Regions from separate parts of the Agrobacterium vacciniicorymbosi genome, predicted to be linked through region 1. Evidence: predicted binding sites of a transcription regulator. Region 1 holds the regulator's gene; each other region holds the start of a gene.

Region 1 (5,523 bases):
GTATTGACGGCTTCAACGGCCTTTTCCACACCCTTACCAAGGTAGCGCTTGCCACCATCACGCAGTTCTGCGGCTTCATGCGCGCCCGTCGATGCGCCCGATGGAACTGCCGCACGACCGAAAGAACCGTCTTCCAGATAGACATCGACTTCAACGGTGGGGTTTCCACGGCTGTCGAGGATTTCGCGTGCGATGATATCGGTAATGGCTGTCATGATCTCTCCCTTGGGACTGGAACAGGATTTTCAGTTGCCTGTCTTAGAGTGCATCCCGAAAACTGTGAAGCGCTTTTCGGATGAGCGGCGCGATAAACAGGGCGACGGAATAGCGACTCGATGTGAACTTCCTCCGTCGCTGTAGACGACGCGCAAGAAATTACAATGACGGCGCCCATCTCTGGACGCCGTCTTTTCATAAAAATCGATTGAGGCCAAAAGCGATCACGCAGCTTTCGCGATATTGTCGAAAGCCAGCAGCTTTTCCAGAAGCTTCGGCATATCCTTCAGGTGGACCATATTGGGTCCGTCCGAGGGAGCGTTATCAGGGTCTTCATGCGTTTCCACAAAAAGACCGGCGACGCCGACCGCAATGGCCGCACGCGCCAGCGTCTCAACGAATTCCCGCTGACCGCCGCTCGAACCACCCTGCCCGCCCGGCTGCTGCACGGAGTGAGTCGCGTCAAAGACAACCGGCGCACCGAGCGATGCCATGATGGGCAGCGAGCGCATGTCGGAAACGAGCGTGTTGTAACCGAAGGACGCGCCGCGCTCGCACAGCAGCACGTTCGGGTTGCCACTATCGTTCAGCTTGGCCAGAACATTCTTCATGTCCCAAGGCGCCAGGAACTGACCCTTCTTCACATTGACGACCCGACCGGTCTTGGCCGCCGCCACCAGAAGGTCCGTTTGCCTGCTGAGAAACGCCGGGATTTGCAGGATGTCGACAACCGGTGACACGATTGCGCACTGTTCTTCCGTGTGAATATCCGTCAACACCGGAAAGCCGAATTGCTCCTTAAGTTCAGCAAAAACCTCCAGCGCCTTATCGATGCCAATGCCGCGCTGGCCCGACAGGGACGTGCGGTTGGCCTTATCGAAGGACGACTTGTAGACAAAACCGATACCCAGCTTGCCGCACAGCTCCGCCATGGTCTCGGCAATCATGAAGGCATGGTCGCGGCTCTCCATCTGGCACGGCCCGGCAATCAGCGAGAAACGTTCGGTATTGGAGAAAGTTACCTGCCCGGCACCTTCGCCGACGACCACGTTGAGATTATTCTGGACGCTCATCATTACTCCTCGAAGGCAAACCGGGCCTACGCCCAGCCGCCAAGCGGCTGCACGCAGACATATTCTACAATCCTGGTCACGCCATTATCAGGAAGCGTAATCTATGTCACGGCTGCCGTGCCGGTTGATCGGAACAGTTTCCGCTACAAAAAGCAGCACCCTGTTTACGTTATTTTTGTGCCAGCTTCACCACATCGGGATTTGCTTTCATGAAGCGGATGGTCGGTCCGGCCTCGTTGACAGCAGAGGAAAACTCACTCGTAGATTTCACGCGTTCGATCTCCTCGGGTTTGAAGTCTTGAGCCAAGAGAAACCGATAAACATACTCCGTGTTTTCGCCCACCGCCCAAGAAGGTAGCTTTGCCTCAAATGCCTTTTCTTGACGCTGCTTTCGCTCCATGGTCACCGCAAGCCTGACAAGACTTCCAAGTGGAATCGGTATGCCATTAATACCGATGTCCGGCACGAAACTAGCCGCGTGCAAACCACCGCCAAGTTTATTGTTACGCAAAATGGAAGCGCACTTATTGTCTCTCGACGGCTGCTTTTTGGCCGCGACGCGATCCGCATTTATAAGCATAATCAGTTTGCAGTTCGCGACAGTGGATGCCAGGAGCAATCTATCATACTCCGCTTTTTTAAGAGCTTCTGGCGAATTGGGTTGGGTGGTTTGGCACCCGGCAAGTGCAACAAGGCCCACAATCAGGCTGAGCGTTCTAAATTTCACTTGATGGACTTTCTAAAACGATATCCGTACCGCTTTCACTCGTAGGAGAATGACGGACAAAAACTGATGAAAATGCTTAAAAACAGGACCAAATACCTGCTCACCCCACAAGATGCCAAGATCACCGCGCGGGCCCCTTGAAAGCATGAGCGGAATTAGCAAAATCGGGCAGAAAAACAACCCGGAGGCGCAAATCGGCGTGATTCAACGTGAAGAAGTCGTAACCAGCCATGGCCATATGATTCTCTCAACGATCTGACGGATATTTATTTTGATCTGGCTTAAGTGATTTTTTACTGGGCTATTGCAGAACACATATGGAACAGATAGTGTTCGTTCTGTATTTGTTTCGCGAATCTTCGCCTCGAATTTCCAAGGGTGTTTCTTCATGCTCACGCGCAAACAGCAGGAATTGCTTCTGTTCATTCATGAAAGAATGAAAGAGTCTGGCGTGCCGCCATCCTTCGATGAAATGAAGGATGCACTCGATCTTGCCTCTAAATCGGGCATTCACCGGTTGATTACGGCGCTGGAAGAGCGCGGGTTTATTCGCCGGCTACCGAATAGGGCGCGCGCACTCGAAGTCATCAAGCTTCCCGAGTCCTATTCTCCAGCCAACAAGCCGCAACGCGGCTTTTCGCCCAGCGTCATCGAAGGCAGCCTTGGCAAGCCAAAGGCTGTGGAGCCATCGCCCGCACCTGCCCCGTTGAACAGTCGCGACGTCAACTCGGTCAGCGTTCCCGTCATGGGGCGAATCGCAGCAGGTGTCCCGATTTCGGCGATCCAGAACAACACCCATGATGTGGTCGTGCCGATGGATATGATCGGCTCTGGCGAACATTACGCGCTCGAGGTCAAAGGCGATTCGATGATCGAAGCCGGTATTTTCGATGGAGATACGGTCATTATTCGTGACGGAAGCACCGCAAATCCGGGCGATATCGTCGTTGCATTGGTGGATGACGAAGAAGCGACACTGAAGCGCTTCCGCCGCAAGGGTGCCTCCATTGCGCTCGAAGCCGCCAACCCCGCTTACGAGACCCGCATCTTCGGACCGGACCGGGTGAAAATCCAGGGTAAGCTTGTCGGCCTGATCCGCCGCTATCACTGACTACTGCTGCCTATAATTTAGCGGGCGGATTTTTAGGTCTGCCCGCGGGCAATATTTCTGGTTTTGATTCGCCTGTTGGCGAGGTACCAGAGCCAAAGTTGGACGTTGGTTCGATTAACAAACAAGTGCACTTACATGCATTTCAGAGGGAAATTTGCGCTCACGGTAAGTGCAGATATCCAAAAATAGTTAGTCGGCTCACTATCTTCGAATCACTCGCGTCGGTGAGCGTCTATGAATGATTTTAGCGTGACGTTTTGTGTGTAGCGCTGCCTAGTTTGAGTTGCGGAATGGGAGCTTCAGACCGAAATCTCTCTGTTCACAATGTCACCACCTGGGCACAAAAGATCAAATTATTTGAAGACCACCATCGCGCAAACCGTCTGTATCGGAGAAATTTCCCGCGCTAACACGGTGCTGCAACCGAGGGATATGAAATGTACGATCTTTATATAGCCAACAAGAACTATTCCTCCTGGTCCCTGCGGCCATGGGTGTTGATGCGGACACTCGATATTGCATTCAGCGAAAAGCTTACCCCATTCGGCAATTCCGCCGAGGATTTCGCGACATTTTCTCCCACCGCCAAGGTGCCCTGCCTTGTCGAGAGCGACCTGACCGTATGGGATTCGCTGTCGATCATCGAATATCTGGCGGAACGGCATAGTGGAGTTTGGGCTGGTGATACGAAGGCACGTGCATGGTCGCGTTCTGCCGCGGCGGAAATGCACTCAGGCTTCCAGACATTGCGCAACGAACATCCGATGAATGTCGGTCTTCGGATCCAGCCAACTGAAGTTGGCGAGGCGCTGAAGAAAGACATTTCCCGCATCGACGCACTTTGGCAGGAAGGTCTAGCCTCCTTTGGCGGTCCGTTCCTGGCGGGAGACGCATTTACAGCAGTAGACGCGTTTTTCTGCCCCGTCGCCTTCCGCTTCCAGACCTATGGAACGGCTATGTCGCCCGAGGCCGAGGCTTACAAGAACCGTCTCCTCACCCTCCCCGCAATGCAGGAATGGCAGGATGCGGCCTTGCTGGAACCGTGGCGCGATGCAGAACACGAGGCGGAAGCCAAAGCCATCGGAGAATGGCTGGCGGATTTGCGCTTGAAGTCGTGAGATATGGAACGGCGTCTGTTTCGAACGAAAATACCGACTTGGCTGTGTAAAACGGTCTGTGTGAAAACGAGTCAGAAGGTATCGCAAAGCGCGCAAGCGGCACCTTTGAATGAAGCATATCACGGGGCGTTCGATAGCATTCTTTCGATATGCTCCGGCACTGACGCGTCGAACTCTCCTTTGCGCCACTCATAGCTACGGTGCCTTGTCCAGAAGCGGTCCATATCCTGCATCGCCGCTTCGGCGCGCAGCACAGGCTTACCCTTTTCACCAAGCCATATTTCCATAGAGCCCGTGCGCCGCAAGGTTTCGCTGCTGATGAGGATTGCGCCGGATCGACACGTGGAAAAAAAAGGCACCTTGCGCGTCGTCACCACCACATCGGCGAGATCGCAACCCGCTCCCGTGAGCGCGGTATCCAGAATGACCGCGACCGCCACGCCGGACTTTGACGTCGCAACGCACCATTGGTCTTTGCGGCAGGTGAAGCGATCCGTGCCTGACAAGGCCTCTTTCATTTCTCTGGCGGCCCGCACCTTATCCTCGTCGCTCAAACGGGGCTTACGACCGGCAGCATCGCCAGCCTCTTGTGCGGCATCACCGGTGGGTGACTTCACCACATCCAGCATTCTCGGCCCAACATGTTGCTCTGGCAACGGCACCGCCCTCGCCCACTGATCATAGATGAAACCGGAGGCACGGGGCTTCGTCGTTGCAACTGCATCTGCCGACAGCAAAGCGACCAAAGAGCCATCTTCGTAAATCAGCAGATCTGGTTTGCTGCGCCATTGCTCCGTCACCAGCATAATGAAGCCAGCGGCAATCAGCGGCAGCCCGATCAGAGCAAGCCGCGTGCGCAGCAGCGCGATGATCAGAAATCCCGCCGTGGAGACACCCAGAAACCAGCCGTTCTGCCGCCCGATCGTCGCGTCTCCGCCCCAGCTCGAGACCGTCTTGGCGATCTCGATCACCGCCGCCATGCCGTAACCCATGACCTTCAGAAAAGGCGCATCGAGCCCAAAAGGCATCAGCAGCATTCCCACCAGTGCAAAAGGCATGACGATCAACGACATGACCGGCATGGCCGCCAGATTTGCCGCCAGCCCATAGGTCGTGATGCGGTGAAAATGTTCGATGGAATAGATCGCGGTGGAGATGCCACCGATCAGTGACGTGATGACGACGCCACCAATGACCGTTGCCACGTTTTGCGATAATGACAGCCACCACGGCGGACGGCTGATCACGAGCCCTCCCCGCTCGCCACGCCACCGGCTC
Region 2 (5,523 bases), on a different contig from region 1:
GGTGGCTTGACGATGGGGGCTGACAGTATGAGCCGCATCGTGAAGCGACTGCGGTCGGCTCTGATCCTGCCGATGCACCAGCCAAGTGCTCTGGAGCAGTTTCTGGTCACGTTCGGCCCGCAATTCAAAATCGCTTATGCCAATGACCCGGTTATCAGGGTGTCTATGAGAAACCTTCCCCGCCAGCCGCAAATTCTGGTGCCGCAAGGCATGTGAACGGGCAACGGGCGGGAAAGGGAAGTTTTAGGCGAAAGCCAGATGTTGTCTGACGCCGACATCCGGCACCTTATGATCAGACATGTTTGCCTTGGCGATTTCCCAACCAAATTTCAGGGTGCTGTCCGTCGATGCCCAGATATCGGCATCGTCCACATGGAGGGCGAGCATCGTCAGATCAGGGTCGCTCTTGCCGTGTTCATACCAGGCGGCGGTGACGGAATTCCAGTATTCGTCCAGCTTTGCCTTGTCTTCGCGAACTTCCAGCTTGCCGGAGAGGCAAGCATGATAGTCGTGATCCTTGCCGATGACACAGAAGTGGGCGCGGGAGCCGGACTTTAAAGTCTGAACAAGATCAGCGCTCTTTTTGGTGAAAAACCAGATCGTGTTGGTCTTCGGGTCGGCGTGGGGTGCCATGGGCTGCATATGGCTGTGAAGGCCTTCAAGGCCCAGCATGCCCGCATGGACGGAATTGATTTCGTCCCAAAGCTGACGGGCGGGGGCATCGCGTGCTTCACTCAAGCTGACCATTTAGGGGTCTCCTTCACGTTTCTCGTTATCCTCACGATCAACGGACAAAGCTGCCCGCTTTCGCACTGGTAACCAAACGAAGAGAGTAGATTTCAGTTCCCTAAAGCGTTTCCTTGTTCACTGGAACGGGTTTGCCGGGCATTTCTCCGCAAGGATCAAGGACGAAAACCTGCGCCGGCAGACCTGCTCCAGTGAGTAAGGAAACGCTTTGATGTGTGCGAGAAGAGTGGGCATGTGGGCTTGAACAGCCGGGCCATCGCACTTATAAGCACCGCAATCCAAACAAACGATCCGATCAGGGGTGCCATGGCTGGCCATTCACAGTTCAAGAACATCATGCATCGCAAGGGAAAACAGGATTCGATCCGTTCGAAGATGTTCTCCAAACTCGCGCGTGAAATCACCGTTGCTGCCAAGTCCGGTCTGCCGGATGTGAGCATGAACGCGGCGTTGCGTCTGGCAGTGCAGAACGCCAAGGCACAGTCGATGCCAAAGGACAACATCGACCGCGCCATCAAGAAGGCGTCCGGTGCAGATGCTGAAAACTACGATTACGTGCGTTACGAAGGCTACGGTCCGGGCGGTACGGCGGTTATCGTCGAAGCGCTGACAGACAACCGCAACCGCACGGCCTCCAACGTTCGCTCCATCTTCACCAAGGCTGGCGGCGCGCTGGGCGAAACCGGCTCTGTTTCGTTCTCCTTCGACCGCGTCGGTGAAATCACCTACAAGGCCTCTGTTGGTGACGCCGACAAGGTCATGGAAGCTGCTATCGAGGCGGGTGCCGACGATGTGGAAAGCAATGAAGACGGCCACACCATCATCTGCGGTTTCGAAGCCATGAACGAAGTGTCCAAGGCACTGGAAGCTGTTCTCGGTGAAGCCGAAAGCGTCAAATCCATCTGGAAGCCGCAGAACACGGTTCCAGTCGATGAAGAAAAGGCACAGTCGCTGATGAAGCTCATCGGCAACCTTGAAGACGATGACGATGTGCAGAGCGTCTATTCGAACTTCGAAGTGTCCGAAGAAATCATGGCCAAGCTTTCGGCCTGATTTTTCTGCCGATTATGATTTAATAGGCCCCTGCGCAGCCATGCGCGGGGGCTTTTGTTTGAGCGCATAATGGCTGATCACGTAAAAAATTGAATTTCGACCCTTGGTTTAATTTTTAGTCGCACTATCTCGATCTCATCAACCGGAGAGGGTTTTGCGTATGAAGGCAACTGTTAAACTTATTGCTTGGGCGTTTGTCGTGTTCGGCCTTGCATTTGCTGGGTTGGGCGCGTTCTTTTTTTATCAGGATAGCCAGTTCGCCCAACGCGCGCTGACGGCGCAGGGCGTCGTCTCGGAGGTCGTTCGCAGGACACAGGAAAGCAGCTATACGGCCATTGTCCGTTTTACCGATGCTCAAGGACAACAGCAGGAAATGGCGGACAGGATCAACTCATCCCCGCCGCGTTTTTCACAGGGTGATGTGGTGGAGGTTCTCTACGATCCGCAATCGCCATCGAATGCCTTGGTCAACGACCTCATGGGACGGTATTTTCTTATCGGCATATTCACGATCCTGGGTGTCCTGCTAACCCTTGTGGGTACCGGCATCTTTCTTTTCCTGGTTTTGAAGAAGCGGCGCGAGACATGGCTGTTGCGCTTTGGTCGACCTGTCGAAGCGGAGTTTCTGCACGTTTTTCAAGATGAGAAGGTCTCGGTCAACGGAGCAAATCCATTCCGGGTGGTGGCGCAGGGGACCGACCCTCAAACCGGGCGTATACGACGCTATGAGAGCGGCGCGATATGGGTTGATCCCACCGCACAGTTGGAGGGGCGAAAATTGCGGGTCCTGATCGACCCGAAAAAGCCAGACCGCCACATGATCGATCTCACTGACGTCGTCGGCGATCCCGCTTGAGCGCGGGGTCGCTCTCGGTCAGGCTCGATCAGGCGGCTAGTTTCAGGCCGCTTCTGACTTCGGCGAAAACCTCGACGGAACGAAGTCGTTTCTGAATGTCGTGAACGGGCATGGAGACGATCAGCTCATCCGCGCCGGTTTCCGACAGGAACTCGCCCAGTTTATGTTCGACTGTGGCATGCGAGCCGACCACCGCATATCTGAGCGTGTGTTCGACCGTGATGCGTTCCATGTCGCTCCAGTAATCGTCCATGGTTTCGACGGGACGTGGGAACTGGGTGCGGACGTTCTTTCGCAGATTGACGAATTGCTGCTGGGCGGAGGTGAAGAGGTGTTGTGCTTCTTCATCCGTATCTGCACCTACACCCATAACGCCAACCATGACATAGGGCTTTTGCAATGTAGCCGATGGCTGGAAGCGTTCGCGGTAGATAGCGATGGCGTCCATCAGCATATCTGGCGCGAAATGCGAGGCGAAGGAGTAGGGCAGGCCAAGTGCTGCGGCCAGATGGGCGCTGTAGATGCTGGAGCCCAGAAGCCAGATCGGCACATTGGAGTGCATGCCGGGCACTGACAGAATAGCTTGATCCGGTTCCGGCGCGCCGAGATAGCGCTGCAATTCGACAATATCATGCGGGAAGTTTTCAGCGCCCGCATCCAGATTGCGGCGCAGAGCGCGGGCGGTGCGCATATCCGTTCCCGGCGCGCGGCCAAGACCGAGATCGACGCGACCTGGCAGGAGTGCTGCCAGCGTGCCGAACTGTTCGGCAATCACGAGAGGCGAGTGGTTTGGCAGCATGATGCCGCCGGAACCGACGCGGATGCGTGTGGTTGCCGCGCCGACATGGGCGATGACGAGTGAGGTTGCGGCGCTGGCAATGCCCGGCATGCCGTGATGTTCGGCAAGCCAAATGCGTTCATAGCCCTGCTCTTCAGCCTTGATGGCCATGCGGCGCGAATTCTCCAGCGCCTTGCTCACGTTCTCGCCTTCACCAATGGGCGACAGATCGAGAATGGAAAAAGGGATCATCGGACGCTCCTGTTGGGATTTTTCAGATTTTACCCGATGTAAGTTGCAGTGCGGAATTTGCCAGAGCAGTCGCGCCGAATTGATCGATGCATCAAAAAAACTGGTCCAACTTTGCGACGTTTGGGAGTGAGAGCCGCGTTCAGGCGTAGAAGCTGTGCGCAAATGACGGATGTTGTCGTTTTGTTCACTTATCGCTGGCAGGTTTTGCCACTGAACGGTAGGGTGACATATGCAAAATGCGATTCGAATTATCGGGATTGATCCCGGGCTACGGCGAATGGGCTGGGGTATCATCGAAACCCTCGGCAACAGCCTGCGTTTCGTGGCCTCCGGCACGGTGACGTCGGACGGCGATATGGATCTGGCCTCGCGCCTTTGCCAGTTGCATGATGGCCTGTCGGATATCGTACATTCCCATCAACCGCATGAGGCGGCGGTAGAGCAGACCTTTGTCAATAAGGATGCGGTGGCCACGCTGAAGCTGGGTCAGGCGCGCGGCATTGCCATGCTGGTTCCGGCCCGTGCTGGCCTGCCCGTGGCGGAATATGCGCCCAATGCCGTCAAGAAAGCGGTGATCGGCGTGGGCCACGGTGAAAAGCAGCAAATTCACATGATGCTCAAAATTCTGATGCCCAAGGCCGAGTTCAAGGGCAATGACGCTGCCGATGCGCTTGCCATCGCCATTTGCCACGCGCACAACCGGGCAGGCGAGCGCATGCGCCGCGTGCTGGCGGCAAGCTGATTTCCTCATTTCACAGGCGTTACCATGATCGGAAAACTCAAAGGCACCATCGATGAAATTGGCGACGACTATGTTCTCGTCGATGTGCATGGCGTCTGTTACGTGGCCCATTGCTCGGCCCGCACGCTTTCGCGGCTTGGCTCGCCGGGCGAAGCCATCGTCCTTTTCATCGAGACCTATGTGCGCGAAGACCAGCTGAAACTCTTCGGCTTCATGAGCGCGCTGGAGCGCGAATGGTTCAACCTGCTGCAGAGCGTGCAGGGCGTGGGTTCCAAGGTTGCGCTGGCGGTGCTTTCAACGCTGACGCCATCTGAACTCGCCAATGCCATCGCGCTTCAGGACAAGGTGGTCGTTTCGCGTGCGCCGGGCGTGGGTCCGAAGGTCGCGGTGCGTATCGTCACCGAGTTGCGCAACAAGGCCCCGGCCTTTGCGGGCGAGGCCTCTGCCTCGATCGGTCTCAAGCAGGAACTGGGTGAAGGGGTGGCCTCTGCGCCCGTTGCCGATGCCGTCTCGGCTCTCACCAATCTCGGCTATTCCCGCGACCAGGCCGCCAATGCGGTTGCTGCGGCGCTGAAGAATGGCGGCGAGGGTGGAGATAGCGCCAAGCTGATCCGGCTGGGGTTGAAGGAGCTTTCGCGGTGATGCCAGATTGATATTCCGTTGGAGAAATGATAAATTTTCCTACGATTATGATTTTCTCGGAGGGCTTTCGATTTGGGATGGGAATTGACACTTTCGTCTAAAGGGCAGGTGACTCTTCCGAAAGAGATGCGTGAGGCTTTGAATCTTCGCCCCGGGGACCAGATTGTCTACTCGATCATTGACGGCGAAGTGGTGTTGACACCCAAAAATGTCGATTTCAACGATCTGGCAGGTCTGCTGGGTAAGCCGCCAAGAGGACGCGCGACATTGGAAGAGATCGATGAGTCTGTCCTGAAAGCTGCCGGCGGCAATGTTATCGACACCGACGAAGAGAGCTCGGAAGCTGCCGCATGAATATGTTTGGTCTTGATACGAATGTGGTACTGAGACTTTTCGTAGGGGATGACCCGAAGCAGCATCAGGCAGCATTGCGTTTTGGTGCCGAAATAGGGA
Region 3 (5,523 bases), on a different contig from region 1:
TCCTCAGCCACGGTTTCGCCAGCATCTGCACTCGGCTTGGCCGCATCTACAGTCTGGCCACCCAGGAAGGCCGCAGCGTCTTCGGCGCTCACCTGATCGGCGCGGTAACCGAGGCCTTTGAGGATTTCTTCCATATCATCGAGCGTGGCACCCAGAATGGAGAGCATGGCTGTCGTAGTGGTGAAACGACGGCCGTCATAGGCACCTTCCGGACGCGGCTGTGTGCCTGGCTTCCACTGCAACAGCGGACGGATGAGATCAGCCAGACGCTCGAGAATGTCGATACGCACCGCACGCTTGCCGAGGAAACGGAAGCCCGCGAGCTTGTAGAACATGCGCTCATAGCTGCTGTCGGTGACGACGGATGTACGGCCAGCGGCCAGCACGGGAATGAGATCGCCGTAACCGGGCTTGCCCAGACCGTCATTCTTCAGGGCCCAGAGCAGCGTCACGAGCTCGGCAGGAGCGGGCTTCAGCAATGCAGGCAGGAAGACGTGGTAAGCGCCGAAGCGGATGCCATAGCGGCGCATGGAGGCGCGCGCATCCTGATCCAGCGTCTTGACCTCTTCAGTCACGTCGCGACGGAACAGCACGCCGAGATTTTCCACCAGCTGGAAGGCGAGACCCTTTGCCAGACCCTGAAGGTCTTCGGCGCGGGAAATATCGTCCAGCGGCTTCAGCACGGTTGCGATCTGGTGGTTGACGAAGCGCTCGATACGGGCAACCGCATGGTCACGCGCATTTCCGCTCAACTGTTCATCTGCCAGGATGATGACGCGCGGCTTCATGATGTTGTCGCCAGCCGAAAGGCGTGCAACGGGCTCACCCAGCCAGCGCACAAGCCCATCCGAGCTTAACGCAAGATCGCCATTGCCGCTGGCATGCAGGCGCGCAGCCCGCGCCTCGTATTCCAGCGCAAGCGCCTTCTGCGCTGCTCCTTGCACAGCCTTGGCATCTGGCCCTTCAGCTCCGGCCACCGGTGTAAACCGGAAACCCGCCAATTGGCCGACATGATGTCCTTCAACAAAGACATCACCATTCACACTGATTTCAGCTTCAAGCATCGCATTCTCTCTTAGGCGCCTCATGAGCACAGATGTCCTGCGATCAACAAAGCGTTTCGTCAACCTTTCATGTAGAGCATCGGACAATCGATCTTCGATTTCCCGCGTCTTTTCTTGCCAGTGTGTCGGATCGGCAAGCCATCCTGGGCGGTTTGATACATACGTCCATGTTCTGATCTGCGCAATCCTTGCAGAAAGCGTATCGATCTCTCCGTCGGTGCGGTCCGCCCGGCGCACCTGTTCGGCCATGAAATCCTCGTTGACGGCACCGCGTTTGACGAGGTCGAAGTAGAGTGTCGAAATCAGATCGGCGTGTTGTGCAGGCGCGATGCGGCGATAATCCGGCAGCGCGCAGGCCTCCCACAGTTTTTCCACCCGCTCGGCATTGGTGGTGACGTCGATGATTTCAGGGTAACGCGACAGATATTCCAGTGCCTGCTGGTCGATGGCGGGCAAAGCGCGCGACAGCCCCTGAACGGTAGGGGCCGCATCGAGACTTCCGCGCAGATTGGCGATGGAGGAATAATCGAAATTCTTGGTGCGCCATTGCAGCACTTTGACCGCATCGAACTGATGCGATTCGACGCGTTCCACCAGTTCGTCATCCAGCGGATCGACGCGACCCGTCACACCAAAGGTGCCATCGCGCAGATGGCGACCGGCGCGACCGGCGATCTGGCCCATTTCACCGGGGTTGAGATTGCGGAACTGATAACCGTCGAATTTGCGGTCCTGCGCAAAGGCCACATGATCGACGTCGAGGTTGAGGCCCATGCCGATGGCATCCGTCGCGACCAGATATTCAACGTCTCCGTTTTGATAAAGGCCGACCTGCGCATTGCGGGTGCGTGGCGACAGTGCGCCCAGCACCACCGCGGCACCACCGCGCTGACGGCGCACCAGTTCGGCAATCGCGTAGACCTCTTCTGCGGAAAAGGCGACGATGGCGGTTCGTTGCGGCAGGCGGGTGATTTTCTTCTGTCCGGCATAAAACAGCTGCGACAGGCGGGGCCGTTCAACTACGACGATGCCGGGCAGCAGCTTTTCCAGAATGGGCCGCATGGTGCCCGCGCCCAAAAGCAGCGTTTCCTCGCGTCCGCGTAGATGCAGAATGCGGTCGGTGAAGATGTGGCCGCGCTCTAGATCGCCAGCAAGCTGCACCTCATCGATAGCGACGAAGGCTGCAGTCGTTTCACGCGGCATGGCCTCGACGGTGCAGACGGAATATTTCGCTTTGGGTGGAGAAATCTTCTCTTCGCCGGTGACGAGCGCCACATTGGGCGCGCCGACCTTTTCCACCAGCCGCGTATAGACCTCGCGGGCAAGCAGCCGCAGGGGCAGGCCGATGACACCGCTTCCATGCGCGACCATGCGTTCAATGGCATAATGCGTCTTGCCGGTATTGGTCGGGCCAAGAACGGCCGTAACACCGCGGCCGCTCAAGATCATGGGGCGAAAATTCAACGTACTATCCGTGAAATCGACTAACTGATTGTTTTACAACACATTCGGAAAACATTCCTCCGCATCGTCCACCACACATGGCAATCGCGACGCGCAAAGGCAAGGAAGGAATGCATCAAAGCTGAAATTGCCGCGATTTTTGCGTCATAAACATTGAAAATGACGATTCGGAACAGGCTGCGAACGAATCAGCGACGAATCGCTGACTCCCTCTGATTCAGCTTTTGTTCACGGCTATATCTGGGCCACAGTGGTTCGACGCTCCACCAGATCGTGAATCGTGTCGTTCCAGGCTTTGTCACATTAGAGCGGTTGGCCAGCCAGCAGGCGTGGACCGTTGGGATCGGCAGTGCCTGCCGCCTGACCGATGAAATAGGATTTGAGGCCCGGAATCCGGTCCACGATGCCAAGGCCGAAATCGCGGGCGATCCTGATGGGGCCGACATCATTGGAAAACAGTCGGTTCAGCACATCTGTCGTGATACCCATACGCACCGTGTCGAACCGCCGCCACGACTGGTAGCGCTCCAGCACGTTGAGCGATCCGATATCGAGACCGAGGCGATCCGCCTCCACGATGGTTTCCGCCAAAGCGGCGACATCCTTGAAGCCGAGATTGAGGCCCTGGCCGGAAATCGGGTGGATGCCATGGGCGGCATCGCCCGCCAGCGCCAGACGCGGCGCCACGAAGGCTCGGGCAAGTGTCAGGCCGAGCGGAAAGGCCCGCCGTGGACCGACCGGTCTGATCGGGCCGAGCTTGTGGCCAAAGCGGCGCTCCAGCTCCTCTTCGAACAAAAGATCGTCGGCTGCCACCAACCGGTCGGCATCGGCGGTGCGTTCCGTCCAGACCAGCGACGAGCGATTGCCCTTGAGCGGCAAAATGGCGAAAGGCCCGGATGGCAGGAAATGTTCTTCGGCACAGCCATTATGCGGGCGCTCATGCTCCACGGTCGTGACGATGCCGGATTGATCATAGGCCCAGTGCACGGTCTTGATGCCCGCCATATCGCGCAAGGCCGAGCGAACGCCGTCGCAGGCCACCAGCAACCGGGTCTCGAAAGTCGAGCCATCGGACAGGGTGACCACGTTGCTGCGATGTTGCGCTTCGAAGCCGGTGACACTGAGGCCATGGCGAATGGTGACGCCGAGCTTTTCGCAAACACCACGCAGGGCACCGACCATCGCGACATTTGGGATCATATGGGCAAAAGGCTGGCCCTCGGCGACTTCGCCATCGAAAGTTAGGAAGACGGGGCGCGCGGGATCGGAGGTCTTGGAATCCGTCACGATCATTTTGTTGATCGGCTGGGCTTCCGGCAGAAGCTCGTCCCAGATGCCAAAGACTTGCAGCATGCGGGTGGCGGCGGCGATGATGGCGGAGGCGCGCATGTCCTTTTTCCAGACATCATCAGGGGCGGCCTCGATGACCTGCACATCCAGATGCGGGGCGGCCTGCTTGATGGCCACCGCAACGCTCAATCCAACATATCCGCCGCCGGCAACCACCACATCGAACATCGCGTCTTCTCCTCGCATTCTTGTGAATATCACGCCTGCACTATAGATCATTCATTTAGGTCTTCCTACAGCCGGAGCATGTCGAAAATGTCGCGCCCTCTTGAAAATGCCGCCCCGCTCGAAAAACTGATTTCCACGCTTGATCTGGAAAAGCTCGAGGAAAATCTGTTTCGCGGCACAAGCCCGCAGGTTGGCTGGCAGCGCGTTTTCGGCGGGCAAGTCATTGCCCAGGCCCTGATGGCGGCGCAGCGCACGGTGAGTGACGACCGTTTCGTCCACTCGCTGCACGCCTATTTCATGCGCTCTGGCGACCCGAAAGTGCCGATCATCTATCAGGTCGACCGCATTCGCGATGGGGCAAGTTTTGCAACGCGGCGCATCGTCGCCATCCAGCACGGCCATGCGATTTTTTCCATGTCGGCGTCTTTCCAGATCGATGAGGGCGGTTTTGACCATCAGGCTTCGATCCCCAAGGTGCCGCAGCCCGAGGACTTGATGAGCGAAGACCAGATGCGCGATGCGTTTCTGGCCAAGGCCCCGCCCGCAATCCGCAAATATTGGGAAAACAAGCGCCCTATCGAGATCCGGCCGGTGTCGCTGACCCACTATATTTCCAGGGAAAAGCTTGATCCGCATCAGGATATTTGGGTGCGGGCCGTGGGCGACGTGCCTGCCGACCGGCATTATCAAGCCGCCGTGCTTGCCTATCTCTCGGATATGACGCTGCTCGATACGTCGCTTTACGCCCACGGCACGACGATCTTCGACCCTGCCGTCCAGGCCGCAAGTCTCGACCACGCCATGTGGTTTCACCGTCCCTGCAAGCTGGATGACTGGCTGCTCTACACGCAGGATAGCCCCAGCGCATCGGGCGCCCGCGGGCTAACACGCGGGAGCCTGTTTACCCGCGATGGTGTGCTTGTGGCCTCCATGGCGCAGGAAGGCCTGATTCGCAAATTGGCAAATGATTAAATAATGGGCATTTTGTAAATTTTGCATATTAATTGCGCGCATAGCGCGCAAACAAGTGCCTATTTTCCAGACGAATTTATTATAGGCTTTACTTTTCAATAACTTATGCCGGACCCATCAAACTGGCACGCGCCTTGAATGTAGGAGATCAGTCGCTGTTACTGATCTGCCAGCGTCGGGACAAGTCGGCTTCGTGCCGAGACAAACAAAGGATGGGAAACCAGATGAAAATTGTGATGGCCATTATCAAGCCGTTCAAGCTGGACGAAGTGCGTGAAGCACTCACCGCTGTCGGTATTCAGGGCCTGACCGTGACCGAAGTGAAGGGTTACGGACGCCAGAAGGGACATACCGAAATTTATCGCGGCACCGAATACGCGGTCAGCTTTCTTCCCAAGTTGAAGATCGAAATCGCTGTCGCGTCCGATCTGGTGGAGAAGGCCGTTGAAGCCATCGCGTCTTCCGCAAAGACAGGGCAGATCGGCGACGGCAAGATTTTCGTCTA
Region 4 (5,523 bases), on a different contig from region 1:
ACCAAGAATCACATCGTGAATGCGTTGCGCCAGTCTTGGTCGCTCCTATTTCCACATACCGCGCATATGCGCGCCGACATCGATCCGGATCTGCTGGGCACTCCGTTCAGATGCTGAGGCGGAGATTTTCGGCCACGCCGTCGGTTCGAAATATTGCAACAACGTCGCCGGAATGAACCGAGAACGCGAAGCGTAAATATGCCTGTCGCCCTGCGAGTTCTGCCCGTGAGTGAAAAATCGCTGCGGCGTGATGAGCGACAGGCTGTCCTTGGCCCGCGTCATACCGACATAGAGCAGACGCCGTTCCTCCTCGATCTCTTGCGTCGTTCCTGTCCCCAGGTCCGATGGTATGCAGCCATCGACAACATTGAGCATGAAGACGGAACGCCATTCCTGTCCCTTGGCGGAGTGGATGGTCGATAGGATGAGATAGTCTTCGTCGAGCAGCGGCACGCCCGCCTGATCGCTTGTGGCATCCGGTGGGTCAAGCGTCAGTTCGGTCAGGAAGCGTTCGCGCGAGGGATAGCCGCTGGCAATCTGTTCGAGCTGCGAAAGGTCCGCCTTGCGAGTATCGGCGTCTTCATGGATGCGCTCGAGATGTGGTTCGTACCACAGACGGGCCTGCGCGATATCCGACGGCCACCCTTCCTGCGTTTTGCGAAGCCCTCCCAGCAATTGAACGAACGACGTCCAGTCCTCGCCAGTCTTCGGCGGTGTTGGAATTTCCGCGAGTGCTAGGAGCGGTTCGGGGTCGGAGGCGATCGTGTCGAGAATGGTGCCAGCTTTTTTGGGACCGATGCCCGGCAACATTTGCAGAAGTCGAAAGCCTGCGACACGGTCCCGCGGGTTCTGGGCGAAGCGCAGCACGGCCAGCATGTCCTTCACATGGGCGCTGTCCAAAAACTTCAGGCCACCGAACTTGACGAAGGGGATATTGCGACGGGTGAGTTCAACTTCAAGCGTTCCGCTGTGACTGGATGTCCGAAACAGAACTGCCTGCTGCTTCAGCGTCATGCCAGTCTCACGATTGGCCAGCACCTGCTCGACAATGAAATTGGCCTGTTCGGTCTCATCCTTGACGGTCACGAGTTTGGGTCGCTCGAGCGACTCCCGTTCGGTCCACAGGTTCTTGGTGAAACGCTCGCGCGCCAGTTCGATCACGCCATTGGCTGCCGCCAGAATGGGCTGGGTCGAGCGGTAATTGCGGTCAAGTGTAATGACATCAGCGGCAGGGCTGAAAGATGTTGGAAAGTCGAGAATGTTGCGAACCGTCGCTGCCCGGAACGAGTAGATCGACTGGGCATCATCGCCGACGACGGTCAAGCCACGTCCGCCGGGCTTGAGCGCCATCAGGACAGACGCCTGCAGCTTGTTGGTATCCTGATATTCATCGACCATCACATGGTCGAAGCGATTGCCGATATCGTCGGCGAGATCGGGATCGCTGACCATCTGCGCCCAGTAGAGCAGAAGGTCATCGTAATCGAGCACGTTCTGCGCCTGCTTGGTCTCGACATAAGCTCCGAATAATTCCTTTAACTGTTCTTCCCATGTGGCGACCCATGGATAGTGCTGCCGCAGGATCTCGTTCAGCGGCGTCTCCGAGTTCACTGCGCGAGAATAAATCGCGAGACAGGTGCCCTTGGTCGGAAAGCGGCTTTCCATCTTGGAAAATCCGAGCTCGTGCCGCACAAGGTTCATAAGGTCGGCGCTGTCTTCCCTGTCGTGGATTGTAAAGTCGAGATTGAGACCGATCTGCTCGGCATACATCCGCAGCAGTCTTGCGCCGATGCCATGGAAAGTGCCGGACCAGGCAAGGGCGTCTGTCAGGACACCGGCATTGGCACCCAGCACATTGCGGCAGATGCGCTCGACGCGGCGGGCCATTTCGGAGGCGGCTCTGCGCGAAAAGGTCATCAGGAGAATACGTCGCGGGTCCGCACCATTGACGATGAGATGCGCCACGCGATGGGCGAGCGTGTTGGTCTTACCAGATCCGGCACCTGCAATGATCAACAGAGGCCCTGCTGTGTTGCCCTCAGCCAGCCCGACGCCATGCTCGACGGCTTTGCGCTGCTGCTCGTTCAGTTTTTCCAGATAGGCAACCGCCATGCCGTTATCCTTGATGTGCGCCTACTTTAAATGCGGTATAGACGAAGCTCCATATACCGCGATGGATGCGTCAAAAATGACCGCGAACAAAGTGAGAACCTATCAGGTGGGTTGGATATTGAAAAGTCCTTGATTAGCGTGACGTGATTGGCGTCGCGTCCACTCTTCGATGCTGTTAAGGTTCGGCATTGCGACGATCCGGTCCTCGCGCATGACCAGAGTCATTCTGTGGAGAACGAGATTGGGTTCGAAAGACAGCGCAAGTGGTGGATTCGATACAAGCAAATTTCTCGCTGGAATAGCGCGCGGGGTCGCGGGCGCTCTTCTGTTCGCTCTGCCGATGTTTATGACGATGGAAATGTGGGAGCTTGGCTTCTACATGGATCGCACCCGGCTGTTGCTGCTTCTTTTGATCAATTTGCCTCTGTTGATAGTCCTGTCTCGCCGCATAGGGTTTGAGCAGACTTCGGGTTGGCGGCAATCTGTCCGAGATGCTGTTATCGCCTATGCATTGGGTATGGTAGCGAGCTCGTTAATCCTCTCTTCCATAGGTGTGTTGCGGACTGGTCAAACCTCACATGAGATTGTGGGCATGATTGCTCTGCTAGGGGTGCCGGCGAGCATTGGCGCCATGTTGGGCAGGAGCCAACTGGGCGGCAAATCTGACGATGAAGAAACCGAGGATGACGATGATCCTGTTCAAAATCGCGAGACGAGTTATGGCGGCGAGCTCTTTCTGATGGCAGTTGGCGCACTGTTTTTAAATCTGAACGTGGCGCCCACCGAGGAGATGATCTTGCTTTCTTTCAAGATGACGCCTTGGCACGGCCTTGTCATCGTCGCAGCGTCGCTGATCGTCATGCATGGGTTCGTTTACGCGCTTTCATTTCATGGAAGCCACGATCTTGCGGAGGGTACACCAAGCTGGCACGCCTTTGTGCGCTTTACCTTACCTGGTTATGTAATAGCAGGATCCATCAGTGCCTACTGTCTCTGGACATTCCACCGCACTGACGACCTGGGTTCCACACAGGTTCTGATGGCTATCGTTATCCTGAGTTTTCCTGGTGCGATCGGAGCGGCTGCCGCTCGACTTATCCTTTGAGGGCTTTATGACCAAAACAATCGGCGACAAAAGTCTTGAGGCAAACAATCCGCACTGGGTCGAGTGGGTCACCGGACTGGTATCCGCAGTAATCGTACTCGTGGTGATTTTCTGGATCGCAAAAGACGCGTTTAAAGATCAGGATACATCACCCGACCTTTCCGCAACCCTAGTCATCACGGAACAGCGCAGCAACGGGTTTCAGGTGTCTTTCGAAGTTTCGAATGTTGCAAGCGCAACCGCATCGCAGGTCGCTGTCAACGGCGAGATCCGTGATGGTTCCGATATCGTCGAGAGAGCCAGCACCGTAATGGACTATGTTCCTGGAAGATCAAAGGCGCGAGGCGGCCTGATTTTCAAAAATGATCCCAGAGGCAGGATCATTCTCTATGTTTCAGCCTTCAACGAGCCCTGAAGGTCGTTTTTCCAAAGGGTGGCCGCGGGCGTCGTATGCCATCACTACGGTTGTTGCTACCCGCATAAGCCACGTTACTTGGCGACGTGCGTACATATTCAGTTCTGATAGCGTTAAGAAGGGGGAACTTTGAAGAGTCTCGCATGTTCGGCGTGTGAATTCTTTGGAGGAATACCTAATGATACGTCGTGTCACCGGCGCTGCATCTCTTGTGGCGGCACTTTTTGCGTGCAATGCGTCTTACGCCCAGCAGGGCGATGGAACTGAAGTTCAAATCACCACGAACGTGTTCAAGCCCAACAAGGTCGCACCGACGAGCGAGCGGGTAGGACAATTGAAGGTGCCCGACGGATTCTCTGTAAAGCCTTTCGCCCAGGGCCTTGGCAACAGCCGCATCATCGCAGTGTCCGACAAGGGTTTTATTTATGTCAGCCGCCGGGAAGAAGGCGATGTGCTGCTGCTGAAGGACGAAGACGGCGATGGCAAGGCAGATCGGGCACCGATCCAGGTCGTGTCCCGCGCGCAGGCGCATGGACTGGCAATCAAGGATGACAAACTCTACCTTGTGACCGTCAAAGAAGTCTTCGTTGCCGACATCAAGGCCGATGGCACCCTTGGCGAACTTGAGATGATCATCGGCGATCTGCCGGATTCCGGCCAGCATCCAAACCGCGTTCTTTCATTCGGTCCTGACGGGATGCTGTACATCAGCGTCGGCTCCACTTGCAATTCATGCAACGAAAGCAATCCAGAAAACGCGACGATCATTCGCGCGACGCCGGACGGCAAGAGCCGGACGATCTTCGCCTCCGGCCTTCGCAACACGATTGGGTACGATTGGCAGCCGCAGACCGGCGAACTTTGGGGCCTGGACCACGGTATCGACCTGATGGGCGATGAGGTTCAGGCCGAGGAACTCAACAAGATCGAGCAGGGCAAGCAATATGGCTGGCCGCATGTCTATGGGGCGGGGGACATCTATCCACAGTCCACGCCGGTTGGCGGTGTGACGAAGGAGCAATGGCGCGATCAGAGCCAGCCGATGGTCATCGGTTATACGGCCCATGCAGCGCCGATGCAGATGAAGTTCTATCGCGGAACTGCCTTTACGGCGGAGTTTGCAGGAGATGCCTTTGCCACGATGCGCGGTTCCTGGAACCGCAATCCGGCCTCCGGTTATGAAATCGTCCGCATTCAATTCGAAAACGGTCAGCCCAAAACAATCGAGCCATTCCTGACGGGCTTCCTGACGGATGGCGGCAAAACGCATTTTGCTCGCCCTGTCGGTCTTGCCGTCGCCAAGGACGGTTCGCTGCTGATGGCGGATGATGCCAATGGCGTGATTTACCGCATTGCCTATACGGGCGACGCTAAAAAGGCTGAAACGCCGGCCATGGCACCTTCAGATGTTATGGAGGCGCAGGCGAAAAAAGGCGCAGATGTGCCGTTGGCTCTGAAGCGTCCCGAGACAGAAACCCAAGGCAAAATCACGGTTTCTACAGACGCCTTCTCCAACAATCAGGCAATCCCAACCAAATACAGCGAATATGCCGATGGCGTTTCGCCTGCGCTTAGCTGGAGTGCCGTGCCAAAGGCGGCGTCCTACGCCGTCATCATGGAAGACCCTGACTCTTCGCCGCTCAAGCCCTTTGTCCATTGGTTGGCGTGGAATATCCCCGCGACAGTAACGACGCTTCCAGAGGGTTTGCAGGAGCAGCTTCGCCTGGTCGAGCCAGAAGGTGTTTTGCAGGGTCGCAACACATCTGGAACACACGGCTATTTCGGACCGAAGCCACCTCCGAGCGACAAGCCGCACCACTATCACTTCCAGATCGTCGCTCTCGATTCCATGATTGATCTTCCACCGACATCTGACCGTGACGCACTTCTG

The links. Region 1 encodes LexA, which represses DNA repair genes until DNA is damaged. Its sites were predicted from a motif close to TGTTCNNNNTGTGTTCNG; they were not measured.
Region 2: the regulator LexA is predicted to act here: its motif matches at 3,857-3,874, upstream of ruvC (crossover junction endodeoxyribonuclease RuvC).
Region 3: the regulator LexA is predicted to act here: its motif matches at 2,697-2,714, upstream of ABUK73_RS23150 (helicase-related protein).
Region 4: the regulator LexA is predicted to act here: its motif matches at 2,195-2,212, upstream of ABUK73_RS21370 (ATP-dependent helicase).

The regions. Positions count from the first base shown of each region.
Region 1 is NZ_JBETMF010000001.1:177,838-183,360, reverse strand. It holds gene eno (phosphopyruvate hydratase) at 1-215, opposite strand, end outside; gene kdsA (3-deoxy-8-phosphooctulonate synthase) at 441-1,289, opposite strand; gene ABUK73_RS00995 (hypothetical protein) at 1,459-2,016, opposite strand; gene lexA (transcriptional repressor LexA) at 2,405-3,127, shown strand; gene ABUK73_RS00985 (glutathione S-transferase family protein) at 3,565-4,245, shown strand; gene ABUK73_RS00980 (ComEC/Rec2 family competence protein) at 4,365-5,523, opposite strand, start outside.
Region 2 is NZ_JBETMF010000018.1:35,575-41,097, forward strand. It holds gene ABUK73_RS22025 (MBL fold metallo-hydrolase) at 1-216, shown strand, start outside; gene ABUK73_RS22030 (pyridoxamine 5'-phosphate oxidase family protein) at 244-747, opposite strand; gene ABUK73_RS22035 (YebC/PmpR family DNA-binding transcriptional regulator) at 1,054-1,800, shown strand; gene ABUK73_RS22040 (DUF3592 domain-containing protein) at 1,961-2,656, shown strand; gene ABUK73_RS22045 (LLM class flavin-dependent oxidoreductase) at 2,685-3,686, opposite strand; gene ruvC (crossover junction endodeoxyribonuclease RuvC) at 3,916-4,428, shown strand; gene ruvA (Holliday junction branch migration protein RuvA) at 4,453-5,070, shown strand; gene ABUK73_RS22060 (AbrB/MazE/SpoVT family DNA-binding domain-containing protein) at 5,155-5,424, shown strand; gene ABUK73_RS22065 (PIN domain-containing protein) at 5,421-5,523, shown strand, end outside.
Region 3 is NZ_JBETMF010000024.1:9,252-14,774, reverse strand. It holds gene ABUK73_RS23150 (helicase-related protein) at 1-2,513, opposite strand, end outside; gene ABUK73_RS23145 (ubiquinone biosynthesis hydroxylase) at 2,832-4,046, opposite strand; gene tesB (acyl-CoA thioesterase II) at 4,134-5,018, shown strand; gene ABUK73_RS23135 (P-II family nitrogen regulator) at 5,231-5,523, shown strand, end outside.
Region 4 is NZ_JBETMF010000016.1:114,587-120,109, reverse strand. It holds gene ABUK73_RS21370 (ATP-dependent helicase) at 46-2,112, opposite strand; gene ABUK73_RS21365 (TIGR02587 family membrane protein) at 2,354-3,217, shown strand; gene ABUK73_RS21360 (hypothetical protein) at 3,225-3,632, shown strand; gene ABUK73_RS21355 (YbhB/YbcL family Raf kinase inhibitor-like protein) at 3,811-5,523, shown strand, end outside.